One region of the Pedobacter sp. AC464 genome, then DNA from elsewhere that is predicted to be linked to it. Evidence: riboswitches for the same ligand, from Rfam matches in the RefSeq annotation. Region 1 holds a riboswitch; the other holds the start of a gene.
What was found. Region 1 has a riboswitch for S-adenosylmethionine ahead of AC0IWT_RS06885 (SusC/RagA family TonB-linked outer membrane protein). Riboswitches for the same ligand answer to the same signal wherever they lie in the genome.
Positions count from the first base shown of each region.

Region 2: linked by a shared signal. The riboswitch ahead of AC0IWT_RS03295 (O-acetylhomoserine aminocarboxypropyltransferase/cysteine synthase family protein) and the one ahead of AC0IWT_RS06885 (SusC/RagA family TonB-linked outer membrane protein) in region 1 are both predicted to bind S-adenosylmethionine.

Region 1 is NZ_CEEDBV010000001.1:1,590,294-1,598,089, reverse strand. Features, by position in the region: gene AC0IWT_RS06890 (peroxiredoxin family protein) at 131-1,408, opposite strand; SAM riboswitch class I at 1,546-1,653, shown strand; gene AC0IWT_RS06885 (SusC/RagA family TonB-linked outer membrane protein) at 1,974-5,141, shown strand; gene AC0IWT_RS06880 (SusD/RagB family nutrient-binding outer membrane lipoprotein) at 5,153-6,586, shown strand; gene AC0IWT_RS06875 (AAA family ATPase) at 6,647-7,796, opposite strand, start outside.
Region 2 is NZ_CEEDBV010000001.1:781,076-788,871, forward strand. Features, by position in the region: gene AC0IWT_RS03290 (homoserine O-acetyltransferase family protein) at 1-968, opposite strand, end outside; gene AC0IWT_RS03295 (O-acetylhomoserine aminocarboxypropyltransferase/cysteine synthase family protein) at 998-2,329, opposite strand; SAM riboswitch class I at 2,621-2,731, opposite strand; gene AC0IWT_RS03300 (hypothetical protein) at 2,938-3,942, shown strand; gene AC0IWT_RS03305 (trans-sulfuration enzyme family protein) at 4,152-5,267, opposite strand; gene AC0IWT_RS03310 (hypothetical protein) at 5,391-5,885, shown strand; gene mqnE (aminofutalosine synthase MqnE) at 6,136-7,329, shown strand; gene AC0IWT_RS03320 (histidine phosphatase family protein) at 7,413-7,796, shown strand, end outside.

The DNA.
Region 1 (7,796 bases):
AAATCATTAAAATGGCGAGGCAGGGCTTGCAAAGCAAAGGTTAACATCAATTTCACGAGGATAGTTTAAGTTATAAATACAAAGCAAAGGCATTTCAATTTGAAATGCCTTTGCTTTGTAAACACTATTTTTATTTTGCCAACAGGCTATTTATTTCCTCGTTAAACTCTTTAACAAACTCATCGTAATATTTTCCCGTTGCTGGTCCGTTATAACCGGTATGTATTTGCGCAACATTTCCGGCTTTGTCAATAATAATTGTTGTAGGGAAAGATAAGAAAGAATTCAGCGCTGGTAATGATTCTGCCACGGCCTGCTTATCGGCCTTGCCAGCAATAACCTGATCATACTCGATGCCAAACCTGTTTCTGAAATTGGTAAGTGCCTTTTTTACATAGTCGGTATCAGTCTGTCTTTCATAGTGTAAAGCAATTACCTCAACGCCACGCTTCTTATTTTCTTTATACCATGGTGCAATAAAACCAGCTTCGTCGATACAATTCGGGCACCAGCTGCCTGTAATGGTTAGTACAACAACCTTGTTTTTGTATTTCTCGTCTTTTAAGGAAATTTTCTTTCCATTCACATCTGGCAAAGAAAAATCGAGCGTTTTATAACCATCTTTTAGGTAGGTAAGTTTGTAAGCATCCGGAAGCGCTGCATCCTTATTTTTGATTCCTGTAAAAGGCTGTGAACCTCTCAAACCTAAAATCTCACCGTTTAGCGTTCCGTTTTGATTAAATGTTCCTTTGTAATAAGAAGGCGAGGAGCCAATAAAACTTGATAACTGAAAATCATTTCCTTCTACAACACCTTCCAGATAGCGAGAATCGCCGGTTATTCTTAAAAATGTTCCGGTTAGCTTATTTCCGGTTTGCTTAAACAGACCAACGGTTTTTTCTTCTTTTCCATCCGGAGATTTAAAAACAACGTCGTAACTGCCCGAAAAATCTGCTGCTGCGGCCTTTCCATTTGTATCGAAGCGGTAGTTTTTCTTTTCTGCAAAAACCTGTGTAGCCCGGGCAGAACCGTTTTGTTTTCTCAAAATTCCACTCAGCTTGTTGTTTTCTATACCTAAAGCAAGCTCGTTATCAAACTGATCCAACTTAACAAAAATGGAATCTCCGTTTTGTACTACAGTTCCGCCTTCAAAACGCTCTTCGGCATTGCGGAAATACATTTTTTTTACACCGGCTTGCTCCGTAATTTCAAAATTGAAAGGTATTTCAAGACCTTCTTTTATTTTAAACACGCCCCGCCAGTTACCTTCTGCGGCAAAGGCTGCTGGTTGTTTACTATTTTTTCTATTGGTTTTTGTTTCGCTAGATGCCAAACTTGTTTGAGCATACACGGCTGAGAAATTTACTGTGGCAATTGCTAAAGCAATATATAATATCTTTTTTTTCATTTGGGACAACTTAATCTACTAAATCGGTCGACAAATATACCCATGTATTTTTCAAAGAAAAAATATTTATAAAAAAATCTATAAAAACTATAGAGTAAATATAATTAGTTATATCTTTGCCGAAGTTATTTTAAAATTACTTATCAAGAAAGGTGGAGGGAATGGCCCTTTGAAGCCTTAGCAACCGTCTGGTAAAATAGAAATGGTGCTAATTCCATCCGGCAATTTAGCCGGGTAGTTAAGTCAGTATAATGCTTTTTCTACGATTTATGTGGAGCGATCTGATTTACGAAGTGCTTTCTTTCGAGAAGCTTTTTTGATAAGTTGTTTTCACAAAAAATCAATCACATGGAAAAAACAAACGAAAAAAATCTTAACCATTCACGTTATTTTATGCACTGCCGGTTTTTCCGAATGTGTATGCCTGTAAATATTTAAGTGTTTTCAGGCTTCTAAGAGGCATCCAAATCTTATGTTTTAAACATAAAAAAAAGGAGGTTTTTAACCATCGTGGAATTGCTTTGCCCAATTTTTACTCTTTTTAATCAATCATTAATTAACTTTTATGTTTAAAAAATTTAAACTCCCTATTACAATACTGCTGCTCTTTTTATCACAAAAGCTTCTGGCTCAAAATTTAAATGTAACCGGAACGGTTAGGTCGGCCGATGGTGAAAGTATTCCTGGTGTATCTGTTTTGGTTAAAGAAACCAAGGCGGTGGTTGCTACTGATGTGAAGGGAAATTTCTCCATCAGCGCAGCCGATAAAAATACTTTAGTTTTCTCCTACATTGGCTTCCAAACCCAAGAGGTACAGGTAAATAAGAATGCTGGTCAACTCTCCATAACACTTCAAGCCAGTGAGAATGCACTTGATGAAGTTGTGGTAACTGCGCTTGGTATTTCCAGGCAAAAAAAATCATTAGGTTATGCCGTTCAGGAATTGAAAGGCCAGGATTTAGCAGAAGCAAAAGAATCAAATTTAGTTAACGCCCTCGCAGGAAAAGTTGCTGGTGTGCGGGTAACAAACAGTCAGGGCGATATGGGTTCCTCAAGAGTAGTCATTCGTGGTGAAACCTCAATTTCGGGGAATAACCAGCCACTGTTCGTTGTTGATGGTGTTCCGGTTGATAATTCCCAGCTAAATTCAGGCGGTGCCAGAGATTATGCAAATGCGATTTCGGATATAAACGCCGACAACATCGAGTCGATAAGTGTGTTAAAAGGACCTAATGCTGCAGCACTTTATGGCTCAAGGGCCGCTGCAGGTGTTATCTTGATAAAGACGAAAACCGGAAAATCGAAAAAGGGAATCGGAATTACACTTAACTCAAACGCTGTAATTGAAACAATTGCAACATTGCCAAATTATCAAAATGCATTTGGCCAGGGCTCTGAAGGTAAGTTTAGTTATGTTGATGGAAAGGGCGGAGGCGTAAATGACGGCGTTGACGAAAGTTGGGGGCCAAAACTTAACGGACAGTTAATTCCCCAGTTTTTTTCTAAAGGCGTTGCAGTGCCATTCGAGGCGCATCCTGATAACGTTAGAGATTTTTTTGAAACCGGCTATGCACTAAATAATGGCATCGCGATAGCTGATGCTTCCGAAAAATTCGATTATCGCCTTTCGTATAATAACCTTAAACAGGTTGGTGTAATTCCAAATTCCGGTCAGGGGAAAAACAACTTCTCCTTAAATACAACCTTAAAGTTAACACCAAAATTAAGTATTACGGCAAATGCCAATTACAGCAAACTTTCTGCCGATAACCTTCCGGGAACCGGCGGCTCCAGATCTACGAGTACTATGTTGCAGTTTACCTGGTTTGGCCGCCAGGTAGACATCAATCAACTAAAAAATTACCTTGATGAAAATGGTAATACTTTTAACTGGAACAATAGTTACTACAGCAATCCGTATTGGGTTGCATATGAAAATACGGTTTCGCAAGCCAGAAACCGATTAATTGGGAGTCTTGGTTTAAACTATAAAATTATCGACGGACTGGAATTTAATTTTCGTTCAGGTACCGATTATTATAACGACAGACGCAAAATTAGAGTTGCTTATGGTACAAACGGAACGCCATTTGGTTCCTATACAGAAAATGGTTTTACCGTAAACGAGAACAATACCGACGCCACATTAAATTTAAACAAGCAGTTAAATTCTGATTTTTCTCTGGAAGGCTTGCTGGGAAGTAACATTCGCTCGCGATACATAGAGCAAAACGACCAGAGCGCACCAAGATTGGCTGTTGCAGGTTTGTATTCGCTCAGCAACTCCCGCGATCCGTTAATTTCGTCGAATAATTATAGCAAACTAAAGTCATACAGCGTTTACGCCTCAGCACAGGTTGGATTTAGAAACTACCTTTTCGCCAACATAACCGCCCGTAACGATTGGTCGTCTACATTGGCCGCTCAAAACCGTTCTTACTTTTATCCTTCTTTTAACGGAAGTTTGGTGCTTACGGAGGCTTTCGATATTAAGGGCGCATTTTTAGATTATGCGAAAATTCGCGGTGGCTGGTCTAAGGTTGGTAAAGATGCCGACCCTTACCGCTCGGTAAATACCTACGTTTTTGGCGCACCGTTTGGTTCAAGTCCTCAACTTACAACTTCTGCGACGGATTTAAATCCAGACCTCAAACCCGAAACAACAACCTCAACCGAACTAGGCGCCGAAGCGGTGTTTTTCAAGAAAAGAGTACGCTTAGATTTGAGTTTATACAACACAAATAGCTATGACCAGATTTTAAGTGTTGATGTTAGTCCTGCAACCGGGTTTCGTTCTAAACTTTTAAATGCAGGTAAAATTAACAACAAAGGGATTGAGGTTCAGTTGGGGCTAACACCCGTTAAAAAGCAATTTACATGGGATATCGATGTAAATTATGCCGCAAACCGGAGTAAAGTTGTTGAGTTGGATGCAGCCGGATTGTTGCAGAATTATGTAATTGCCTCTAACTCGGCACAGGTTATCGCGGCTGTTGGCCAACCCTATGGAACACTTTACGGAAATGCTTTTTTAAGAGATGCGAATGGAAATATCGTTGTAAACGCAACCGGAGCACCACAAGCCGATCCAACCAAAAGGGTTTTGGGAAAATATACGCCCGACTGGATTGGTGGGATTTACAATACTTTTAGCTACAAGGCTTTCAGCTTAGGTGTTTTGGTTGATGCCAGTTTTGGAGGATCAATTTACAACGGAACATATGCTACCGGAACATATACGGGCGTTTTGGCCTCTACCTTGCCTGGAAGGGCCGCAGAATATGGTGGCATTTCCTATTATTACCCTGGCAATGTTAAAGCAAATGGAACCGTTCGGCTTACGGGAACTGCGCCGGCGGGCGTAACCGTTTACGACGACGGTATTATTTTTGATGGCGTGAGCGCTGATGGTAAGAAAAATGAAAAAATACTGCCTGCACAACAATATTATAAATCGTTCAGAACGATAGATGAAGCCAATATTTTCGATGCGTCTTATGTAAAACTTCGTGAGGTAAAACTGAGTTACAACCTGCCAACAAAATGGTTAAAGCCTTTAAATCTGCAAGGCGTTTCGGTATCACTTGTCGGCCGAAACCTTTGGATTATCCATAAAAATGTTGAGGATATAGACCCTGAAGTAGCGTTTAACACAGGTAATGGCCAAGGCTTGGAAAGCCTTTCTAACCCAACCACACGCAGTTACGGACTAAACCTAAACATTAAATTTTAACTCTTAAGAAAATGAAAAACTATAGAATTTATATATTGGCGATTTTCGCTTTTGCCATTTCATCTTGTAGTAAGGAGTTGGATGAAGTGAATATCAACCCAAATGCAACTGAAAATGCCCAGCCCGATTATCTCTTAACTGGCGCAATAAAAAATACCGCAGATGCTTACTGGAGCACGGCAAATACCATGAATTCGAGCCTGCTGTTTGTTCAGCATTGGTCTAAAATTCAATATACGGAAGAAGATCGCTTTATATTTTCAAACAGCAGTTTTACTTCGCTTTGGTCTACCGGTTATTCGCAAAGCATTACTGCTTTTAACAAAATAATCGAGTTGGGCGATGCACAGGCAAACCCTAATTATAAAGGTGTTGCGCTTGTTTTGCGTTCGTGGGTGTTTTTGTTATTAACAGATGCTTACGGGGATGTACCATACTCGCAAGCCGGAAAAATAAGCCAGTTTATAACGCCCGCATATGATAAGCAAAAAGATGTGTACTTCGGTTTGCTGGACGATTTAAAAAACGCAAAAAATGTTTTAGATCCTGCAGGAAAAGCTGTTGGCGGCGATGTTATCTACAATGGAAATATCACCAGGTGGAAAAAATTTGCTAACTCATTACGACTTCGCATTGCGTTGAGGATTGCCGACAAGGAGCCCGCAAAAGCAAAATCGGTTTTAGATGAAATTAAGGCAGACGGGGATTTGTTTATCAGTGATAATACAGACAACGCACAATTGAATTATTTAACTTCGCCACAACAAAATCCAGTTAGTGCATTGTTTGAAACCAGAGATGATTATCGCATAAGTAAAACAATTGTAGATAAATTATTTGCACTTAGCGATCCAAGGCTTCCCGTTTATGCGAGTAAAACTCAAACGGCCACGCCCGAACAATATGTCGGCGTGCCGAATGGCTTAACAAACTCCGAAGCAAGTATCTTAGGTTTCGCGAAGACATCAAAACCTGGAGCATACTTCTTAACCCCACAAGCGCCTGCTGTAATTTTTAGCTATTCGGAATTACTTTTTGATAGGGCAGAGGCAGCGGCAAGAGGATTTACAACGGAAAACCCGGCAGATTTGTATCAGCAAGCCATCAAAGCATCGTTAAAACAATATAATATTTCTGATGTAGCCGCGGCAGCTTATACTTCGCAACCGTCGGTGCAATATGATGTTGCTAACTATAAAAAATCTATTGGCGAACAGAAGTGGATAGCGCTTTTTGGTCAGGGTTTAGAAGCATGGGCTGAGCGCCGGCGGTTAGATTACCCGCAGTTAAACGCCTCTGCAAATACAGTGTTAAACGGACAAATCCCAGTAAGGTTTATTTATCCAGGTACCGAACAATCTTTAAACGGTACGAGTTATAAAAATGCTGTTGCCAGTCAGGGTGCAGATTTATTAACAACAAAGCTGTGGTTTGATGCTTTCTAAAACATATTGATTTCCTAATAATTACAAACCTTTGAGCATTTTGTTCAAAGGTTTTTTGTTTTAAAAAAGTTCGCTCGTTCCAAGGTAACCATTAACTGATTTTAGAATTTCGCTGCCAATTTCAACTGCATTTCCAATACCAACGCCTTTTATTGCAGCAAGCTGATCGGTTGTTTTAGGTAATTTCGCTGCGATTAATAAAATGGCCTGTTCAGAAAGAACGTTGTGTTCGGGAACATTTCTCTGCTCGCTAATGGTTTTTCTTATCTTTAGCAGGTTGTTAAACAACTGCAAATTTGCGATTTCTTTGGGTTCGATAACGATTTTTGGTTTTCGTCCGGTTTGAACAGGCTCATATCTGCTGCCCGCTTTATGGTAGGCTTTTGTAAATTCAGAGGTGTCAAAATCTTCCCATCGCAACTTAAATAAAGTTAATTTCAGGGATAAATCATTTATCAAATCACTTATTCTGCTCAGTATTTTTTCCGCCTTTTCATCAATATAAATATTAAGCTCATTAAATTTATCTGCCTCTGTCAATGTCAGTTCCAGCCTCGGAATAAAATAGTTTGAAGCCTTGATTAATCTCTCCATAAATTCAGCTTCATCTTTTACCGCTCTCAGTTTTGATAGGTTAGCAAACTCTTTTTTAATAAATTTCCCGGCAACACTAATTATTTCACGTTCGATAACTGATTCCAACCTGCTAATGATTTCTTGGAAAGCAGCATTACCTGGGTTGTTTCCAAAGCTTGATTTTTTTAACGCCAACCAGTTTTTTTCGATTGCAGTAAAATCAAGCAAATCATGAATCAAAGTCCACTCATAATTCTTTGTCGCGTTTTCCAGTGCTAATGCATCTGGCTTGGAAATAACGGCCGATCTGGTAAATTTAATTACCCGCTCATCAGTAATTACGTTATTTAGGCTGATGGGCGATTTTAAAATCAAGCCTTCCAGACTTCGGCAACGGCTCAATGCTACGTAAGCCTGCCCATGCGTAAATGACGAGCTAACATCAACAATCGCCTTATCGAAAGTTAATCCCTGGCTTTTATGAACCGTTATTGCCCAGGCCAGCTTAAAAGGATATTGTGAAAAAGAACCAGTATTTACCTCCTGAATTTTATTGTCAGCGGCGTTTAAGTTGTATCTAATGTTTTGCCATTCTTCACGTTCAACATTTAGCGGGCTATTTTCATCATTAAAT
Region 2 (7,796 bases), 810 kb from region 1:
ATAAAACCATCATGTCCGTATTCCGAGTGAATGGTGGCAAATTCTGCATCTGTAATATTATCTGCCAGGTATTTCTGCTCTGAAATCGGGAAGAGAAAATCATTCTCAATGCCGATAACCAGCGTATTTGCTTTAATCAGTTTTAGTGCCTCCGCAATAGATTTTCTGTTTCGGCCAACATTATGGCTATCCATTGCTTTAGTTAAATAATAGTAACTATAAGCATTAAAGCGATTTATCAGTTTTTCACCCTGATAATTTTGGTAAGACGAAGACCTGAAATTGTCCGTTTTGTCGTTATCACTTTCAACTTGCGTGCTGCTATATGCGTGGTAGGTCCGGTAGCTTAAAAGAGCTATACTTCTTGCAGTTTTTAGGCCTTTGCTACCGCCATCTTTTTTATTGGCATAGAAAGTTCTATCGGTTGTAATGGCCAAACGCTGACTTTCATTAAAGGCGATTCCCCACGGTGAATGCACTGCATTGGTTGCCACCAGAATTAGATTTTCAATCCTGGTAGGTTCGATAATGCCCCATTCTACTGCCTGCTGACCGCCCAATGAACCGCCAATGAGCAATCTGATGTTCTCAATACCCAGGTAACTAGCCAGCACCTGATGCGCAGAAACGAAATCGCGGATGGTAAATTGTGGGAATGATAAATAGTAAGGTGAACCAGTAACCGGATTTGTGCTCAATGGATTTGTAGTGCCATAGTGAGAACCTAGAACGTTTGCACAAACGATGAAGTGCTCATTCGGGTTAAACAAAGCATTTTGGCCGAACAAACCTTCCCACCATTCAAAAACATCGGCATTTGCAGTTAATGCATGGCACACCCAAATCACATTATCTTTAGCGGCATTTAATTTTCCAAAAGTTTGATAGGCAATTTTTAGATTCCGGATTTTTTTTCCGTTTTCTAGCTTGAATTGTTTGGGATAACTGTAAGTAGCTGATGTGCTCATTATAATATGTATTCTCGTAATAATTGATTTTAGGATTGCAAACTTCCGACGGTTCTTTGAGCGCCAATGGATGCAAACGCTTGTTCGAAATCTGCCTTAATATCATCGATATGCTCTATACCAACAGAAACCCTTAAAGCGTTTGGCTTTACGCCCGCGGCTAATTGTTCGGTATCACTTAGCTGTTGGTGCGTAGTGGCCGATGGCTGAATGATCAGCGTTTTCGCATCACCCACGTTAGCCAGGTGTGAAACCAGTTTTAAATTATCAATAACCTGTGTAGCACTTTCTTTGGTTCCATTTAATTCGAATGACAAGACTCCGCCGAAACCATTGCTTAAATACTTTTTAGCCAGGCTATTGTATTTGCTGCTCGCCAGGCCCGGATAATGAACCTCTTTAACCAAAGGATGATTTTCCAACCAGATGGCCAATTCCAAAGCATTATCTACATGGCGCTGTACGCGAAGTGATAAAGTTTCTAAACCTTGTAATAAAAGAAATGAATTGAACGGTGAAAGCGCCGGCCCTAAATCCCGCAAGCCTTCAACCCGAGCCCTGATTATAAACTGAATGTTTCCAAACGGGCCGCCAATTCCAAAAACATCATTAAAAACCAAACCATGGTAACCTTCAGCAGGTTCTGTAAATTGAGGAAACTTGCCATTGCCCCAATTGTAGTTACCACCATCAACAATAACGCCTCCAATACTTGTTCCATGTCCGCCAATCCATTTTGTGGCAGATTCTACCACAATGTTTGCGCCATGCTCAAGGGGTTTAAATAAATATCCCCCAGCGCCAAAAGTATTGTCTACAATTAAAGGGATATCATATTTCTTGGCAATTGCAGCAATCTTTTCAAAATCGGGAACACTAAATGCCGGATTGCCAATCGTTTCCAGGTAAATTGCTTTAGTTTTTCCTGTAATGCTTTGTTCAAATTCATCCGGAACATCCGGGTTGGCAAAATCAACCTGTATGCCTAAACGTTTAAAGGCAACTTTAAACTGGTTGTAAGTTCCACCATAAATATGCGATGATGATACGATACTGTCGCCAGCCTCTAGTATATTGTGTAACGCAATAAATTGGGCTGCCTGCCCAGATGCTACCACCAAAGCCGCAATTCCCCCTTCTAATGCCGCAATTCTTTTTTCAAATACATCGGTTGTTGGGTTCATTAAGCGTGTGTAAATGTTCCCAAACTCCTTTAATGCAAATAGATTAGCGCCGTGCTCTGCATTTTTAAAGCCGTATGATGTTGTTTGGTAGATTGGAACGGCTCTTGAACCTGTAGTTGGGTCTATTTCCTGGCCAGCGTGTAGTTGTAAAGTTTCAAATTTATATGTAGTTGACATTTTCTTATTAATTGAATGTTAAATGATAAAATATTTAATTTAACAGGCATCCGTTAAACTTTTAATTACAGAAACCTATATGCTAGCTTGGGCGTATCCCGATTTCCCGGGACCTTCCAGTTTAAAAAAAATAAACAAAAAGGGAAGATTTTTAACTTACTGCATGCAACAGCGCATACAAGTAATCGCTTGCATATCATTGCAAATCAATAAAATAGAAGAATATTCTACCCGTTCAAGGTTTTGATTTTGTTCGCCTTGCGATTGAAGATTAAATGTTTTCATCTTTATAATTTATATCTCCGTATAACACCATGTTAGCCGGTCAGGAATTGGCACCTTCTCTCTCTGAGGGTTGCCAGTGGGTCATTGAGCCAGTCTCTCGCCACTTCTTTATAAATCAATCCGATTTAAGAATTGACTTTTATTTGCTTTACACCAAATAATATTTCAAATGTCTGAATTATATTTTAAACAACAAAATTAAATTTTGAATTTTTATGAACCACTTGTAAATCAGCTCAATTAATTTTAACCAGCAAACCTATAATGAACTAACATAAAGTTAACCTTAAAAATTTTATGTTTGTATCACCTATCTAATCATTATGGAAAAAATCAAATCTATCTCATTAGCTCTGCTTGTTACGTTTTCAGGGTTAACAGCTCAGGCACAGTTCGGCGGTTTAAAAGACAAATTATTAAAAGTTGGCACTGCCCAGGGCGCAAAAGCACTTGGTGTCGATAAATTTTTAAAGCAACCAGCAGCCATTACAACCTCATTCGAGGATGTAAATCGCGACGGTGAAAAAATGCCAGACTTTAACACGAACGCTAAATTTCAACCATTGTATTTATTACCAAAAAATCCTGAAGGTGGTTTTGTACTTTGCGAAGGCTTTTATGAAATGACAAATAAAAGTTACTGTTTAAAAGCAGGGACTTATGCGCCTTCAAAAGGCGATGGATACATGTTTGCACCAGTGCTGGGTCCGAAAGAAGAAATTGTTGTGTCAATTTTGAAGAGTGCTGAAAAGCATCCGGATGTTGAGCAACATGATATCCAGATTTTGTTGTGGACAATTATAGCCCGAACAAAATTTGCCGATTACGCCGGAACCGTGAAACTTACAGCACTAAAACTTTTAACACCAAAGCAGTTAACACAATTAGAAGGTGGAGCCTTGGGTGTTTTACCGTTTGATGTGATGGAGAAAGCCAAAGACCAGCTTCCATCAGGCATCAAGGCCGTTTTCGAGGCCGAAAATAACATCCGCCAACTGGTTTCTTCCGGTAATTACACCTATGCCGATATGGAACGATATGCAATAATTGCCGGCATGGCGCCGCCAAGGGCCGATGTACCGAGCGGCATATGGACAAAGCATCCTGATGGCTATTATGTCCGCTATTTTCCTGCAGGGTATTCTGTTACAAAGGTACAGGTTTATGTGCCCAAAGAATTGTTAGCGAATGGAAACAAAGTGGTTTATGATGCAGCAGGCGATATCGCGTGCCCGGCAAATACAGGTTCACAGCGATTGGCACAAACAAACGAGCCATTAAATGCGAATTACTCAGCAAAGTTAGTAACGGTTTGTAATCCAAAATAGGTTTTGGAAATGAGCGGGATTGTAATTCTTAGGCAATTGCAGTCCCGCTTTTTGCTATAGCCCCGAAAAAAAATCGGGGGGCTGTCGCTACAATCGGGTTTAAACACAAAAATTCTTGTCTGTATGTGCGCTAAGTGCGCTCTTGCAATTCACGATTACGCATTTATGGATGCCCAAGCTTAACTAGCGCTCATCCGCATACGCAAATTCTATCCGAGTGCCTGCTCCAAATCAGCGATTATATCATCTGGATGTTCCAACCCAACTGAAATCCGTAAAAGATTTTTTGGTGTTTTGCTATCAGGACCCTCAACTGAAAAACGGTGCTCGATTAAACTTTCTACACCACCCAAACTTGTGGCCTGCGCAAATAGTTGCACACCATTTACTACTTTACTGGTAGCCTCTACATCGCCTTTAACCAAAAAAGACATCATTCCACCAAAATCTTTCATTTGTTTTTTTGCGATTTCATGTTGCGGGTGGGTTTCCAGTCCGGGGTAAAACACCGCTTCAACTTTTGGATGCTTAGCTAAATACTGCGCAACTTGTTTTCCATTTTCGCAATGGCCTTTCATACGATAGGCGAGGGTTTTTATGCTTCTGCAAAGTAAAAAACAATCGAAAGGCGAAGGCACGGCACCGCCCGTTTGCTGAACGTTTATAATTTTTTCCCAAAGTGCATCCTGTTTGGCAGAGACTAAAATCCCACCTAAAATATCGCTATGGCCGCCCAAATATTTTGTGCTGCTATGCATTACAATGTCTGCACCGAGCAAAATTGGATTCTGTAAAACTGGCGAAGCAAAAGTACTGTCGCACGCCAAAGTGATGTTTCTGGATTTTGCAATGCTGGAAATTGCCTCAATATCCGTAACTTTTAATAAAGGGTTAGAGGGCGTTTCAATCCAAATTAAGGCTGTGTTGGGTTTTATGCTTGCTTCGATTAACGCAAGATTGGTTTGGTCGACAAAATCAAATTCTAGCGTTTCGTTAAAAATGGTAAGCAGTTGCTTTTTAATGCCCCAGTACATATCATCGGGTGCTATGATATGGCTTCCCGGTTTTAGCGCCTGAAATAAACTCATTCCACAATTATTACCAGAAGCGAAGGCGGCAGCAGCTGCTCCATACTCAAGTTTAGCAACGGTGTTTTCTAAAGCAGACCGATTTGGGTTACTCACCCTACTATACATATGTCCGCCGGGATAACCTCCATTTTCATCGCGGAAAAAAGTTGTAGATAAATTTATTGGCGAGGTAACATCACCAGTGGTACTTTTTACAATATTAGACGCGTGGATAGCAAGGGTTTCGGGTTTCATTATCGGTAAAATTTTAGTCGGGTTAAAGGGAATGCAATTTAATAATTTGCCGCTAATTTAAGGTTCGTAATTGTTTTGGCAAGATTTATGTAACCAGTTTCCCGAAAATTAAATTAAACAAAAATGAAAAGATTATTTATAGCTATCGCAATAGCGTGTTCTACTTTGGTAATGTTACAAAGTTGTTCGTCTACAAAAAATGCTGCAAGCGGCATTAGTGGTGGCAGGGGTACCGTTACAGGCACCTGGGTTTTGAACAATATCACTTTAGAAGGATTGCCAGATCAGGCTGTTCAAGGTTTATTTGGCGAAAAATCTTACAAATGCTTTCAGGGCAGTACCTGGAAATTAACAAATAGCGGAAATGGCTCTTACACTTTGCCTGCATCAAGTGCTTGTGGCGCTGTAATGCAAACCATTTACTGGTCCGCCACACCAGCTGAAGAGACTTTTCAATTCAAGAAAATTTTTGAAGGTGATAAAGCTAAGAATGTAACTGAAGGCTATCGTTTGGTGCTTTCTCAGCTATCTAAAGGCAACATGGTGCTGAAATCACCAATTGAATTCGGCGGTAAAACGGCTAACATTGTGTTAAGTTTTTCTCCGGCGGTAAATTAGAAATTAACAAACACAATTAATATTAAAGCACTTCTGTACAGAGGTGCTTTTTTTATGCCTAAAGATTCCGCTCAATTTAATCGTAGCCCTTACAAGTCCGGATATCCGGCAAATTTGAAGTCAACTGGACTATGCACCAGATGAATTTAGCGTTTAAGGTTACCGAATCTCCGGCATCATGGCTGTTTGTTACAAGAAAATGATTTTCGAATCGCCTCAATGTCGTATTTTTGTCGAAAATAAATCAGGAATGAATACAACTGAGCAGGTTGAAAAAATATTAGCTGATACATCATTATCAACTGAACTATTAAATATTGCGCACAAAGTCCTAAATAGAAACAGAATTAGTTTTGACGAGGGTGTTTACCTCTACGAACACGCTGAGCTTGGTTATCTGGGCGTTTTAGCTAATTTCATCAGAGAGGAAAAGCATGGCGATAAAACTTATTTCAATCGTAATTTCCACCTCGAACCTACAAACCTTTGTGTTTACGATTGTAAATTCTGCTCGTATTCGCGTTTAATTAAACAGAAGGAAGAGGGTTGGGCGTTAACAATGGAGCAAATGCTCGATATTGTTAAAAAATATGATGATGAGCCTGTAACAGAAGTGCACATTGTTGGCGGCGTTTTACCGCAGTACGATGTTGCTTTTTACTCAGCTTTATTTACTGCGATTAGAGAACATCGCCCTGGTTTACATGTAAAAGCCTTAACGCCTGTCGAATACCATTATATTTTCAAAAAAGCTAAAATTGATTATGCTACTGGTATGAAATTGATGAAAGATGCAGGTTTGCAATCTATGCCAGGCGGTGGTGCAGAGATTTTTCATCCCGAAATTCGTGAACAGATTGCTAAAGATAAGTGTACAGGTGAACAATGGCTTGCGATACACGAAGAGTGGCATAATTTGGGTATGAGAAGTAATGCCACTATGCTTTATGGTCATATTGAGCAGTTCTGGCATCGCGTAGATCATATGGAAAAACTAAGGACGCTTCAGGATAAAACCGGTGGTTTTCAAACCTTTATACCGTTGAAATTCCGGAACCAACATAATCAGATGAGCAATGTACCAGAATCGTCTGTAATTGAAGACTTAAGAAATTATGCCATCGCCCGTATTTATATGGATAATTTCGACCACATCAAAGCTTACTGGGCGATGATAAGTAGAGAAACTGCGCAATTATCGCTAAACTATGGTGTCGACGACATTGACGGCACATTAGATGATACGACGAAAATTTATTCTATGGCTGGCGCCGAAGAGCAAACACCAGCGATGAGCACCCGCGAATTGGTTAACCTAATTAAGCATGTTGGCCGTAAAGCGATAGAACGTGATACACTTTATAATGTAGTTACGGATTTTGAGCATGTTGTTTTTGAAGAAGAAAAGAAGCCTGCGTATTATAAATTGCCCGTTGTAAATTAAATTTTGAATGGTGGGTTTTGTGACAGTTACTTTCGTACCTAGCCAAAATTTAATCCTTCTTAAATTCCAAAAACAAACATTAAATGAAGCTTATCTATATTATCCGCCACGGCGAAACAGAACTGAACAGACAGGGAATAGTACAGGGTAGAGGCATAAATTCTGACTTAAATGATACGGGTAGAGCTCAGGCTGAAGCTTTTTATCAAAAATATAAAGACGTTTCCTTCGATAAAATTTACACTTCCGATTTAAAGAGAACTTGGCAAACCGTTCAGAAATTCATTGATTCAGGGATTCCGTGGGAAAAGCTTTCGGGTTTGGATGAATTGGCCTGGGGTGTTTGGGAAGGTAAACCAAATACTGAAGATTCAAGAGATGCTTTTCGTGATATGTTACAGGCGTGGCAGGATGGCGACTACACAGCTCATTTTGAAGCAGGCGAAAGCGTTCAGGATGTTTATGAG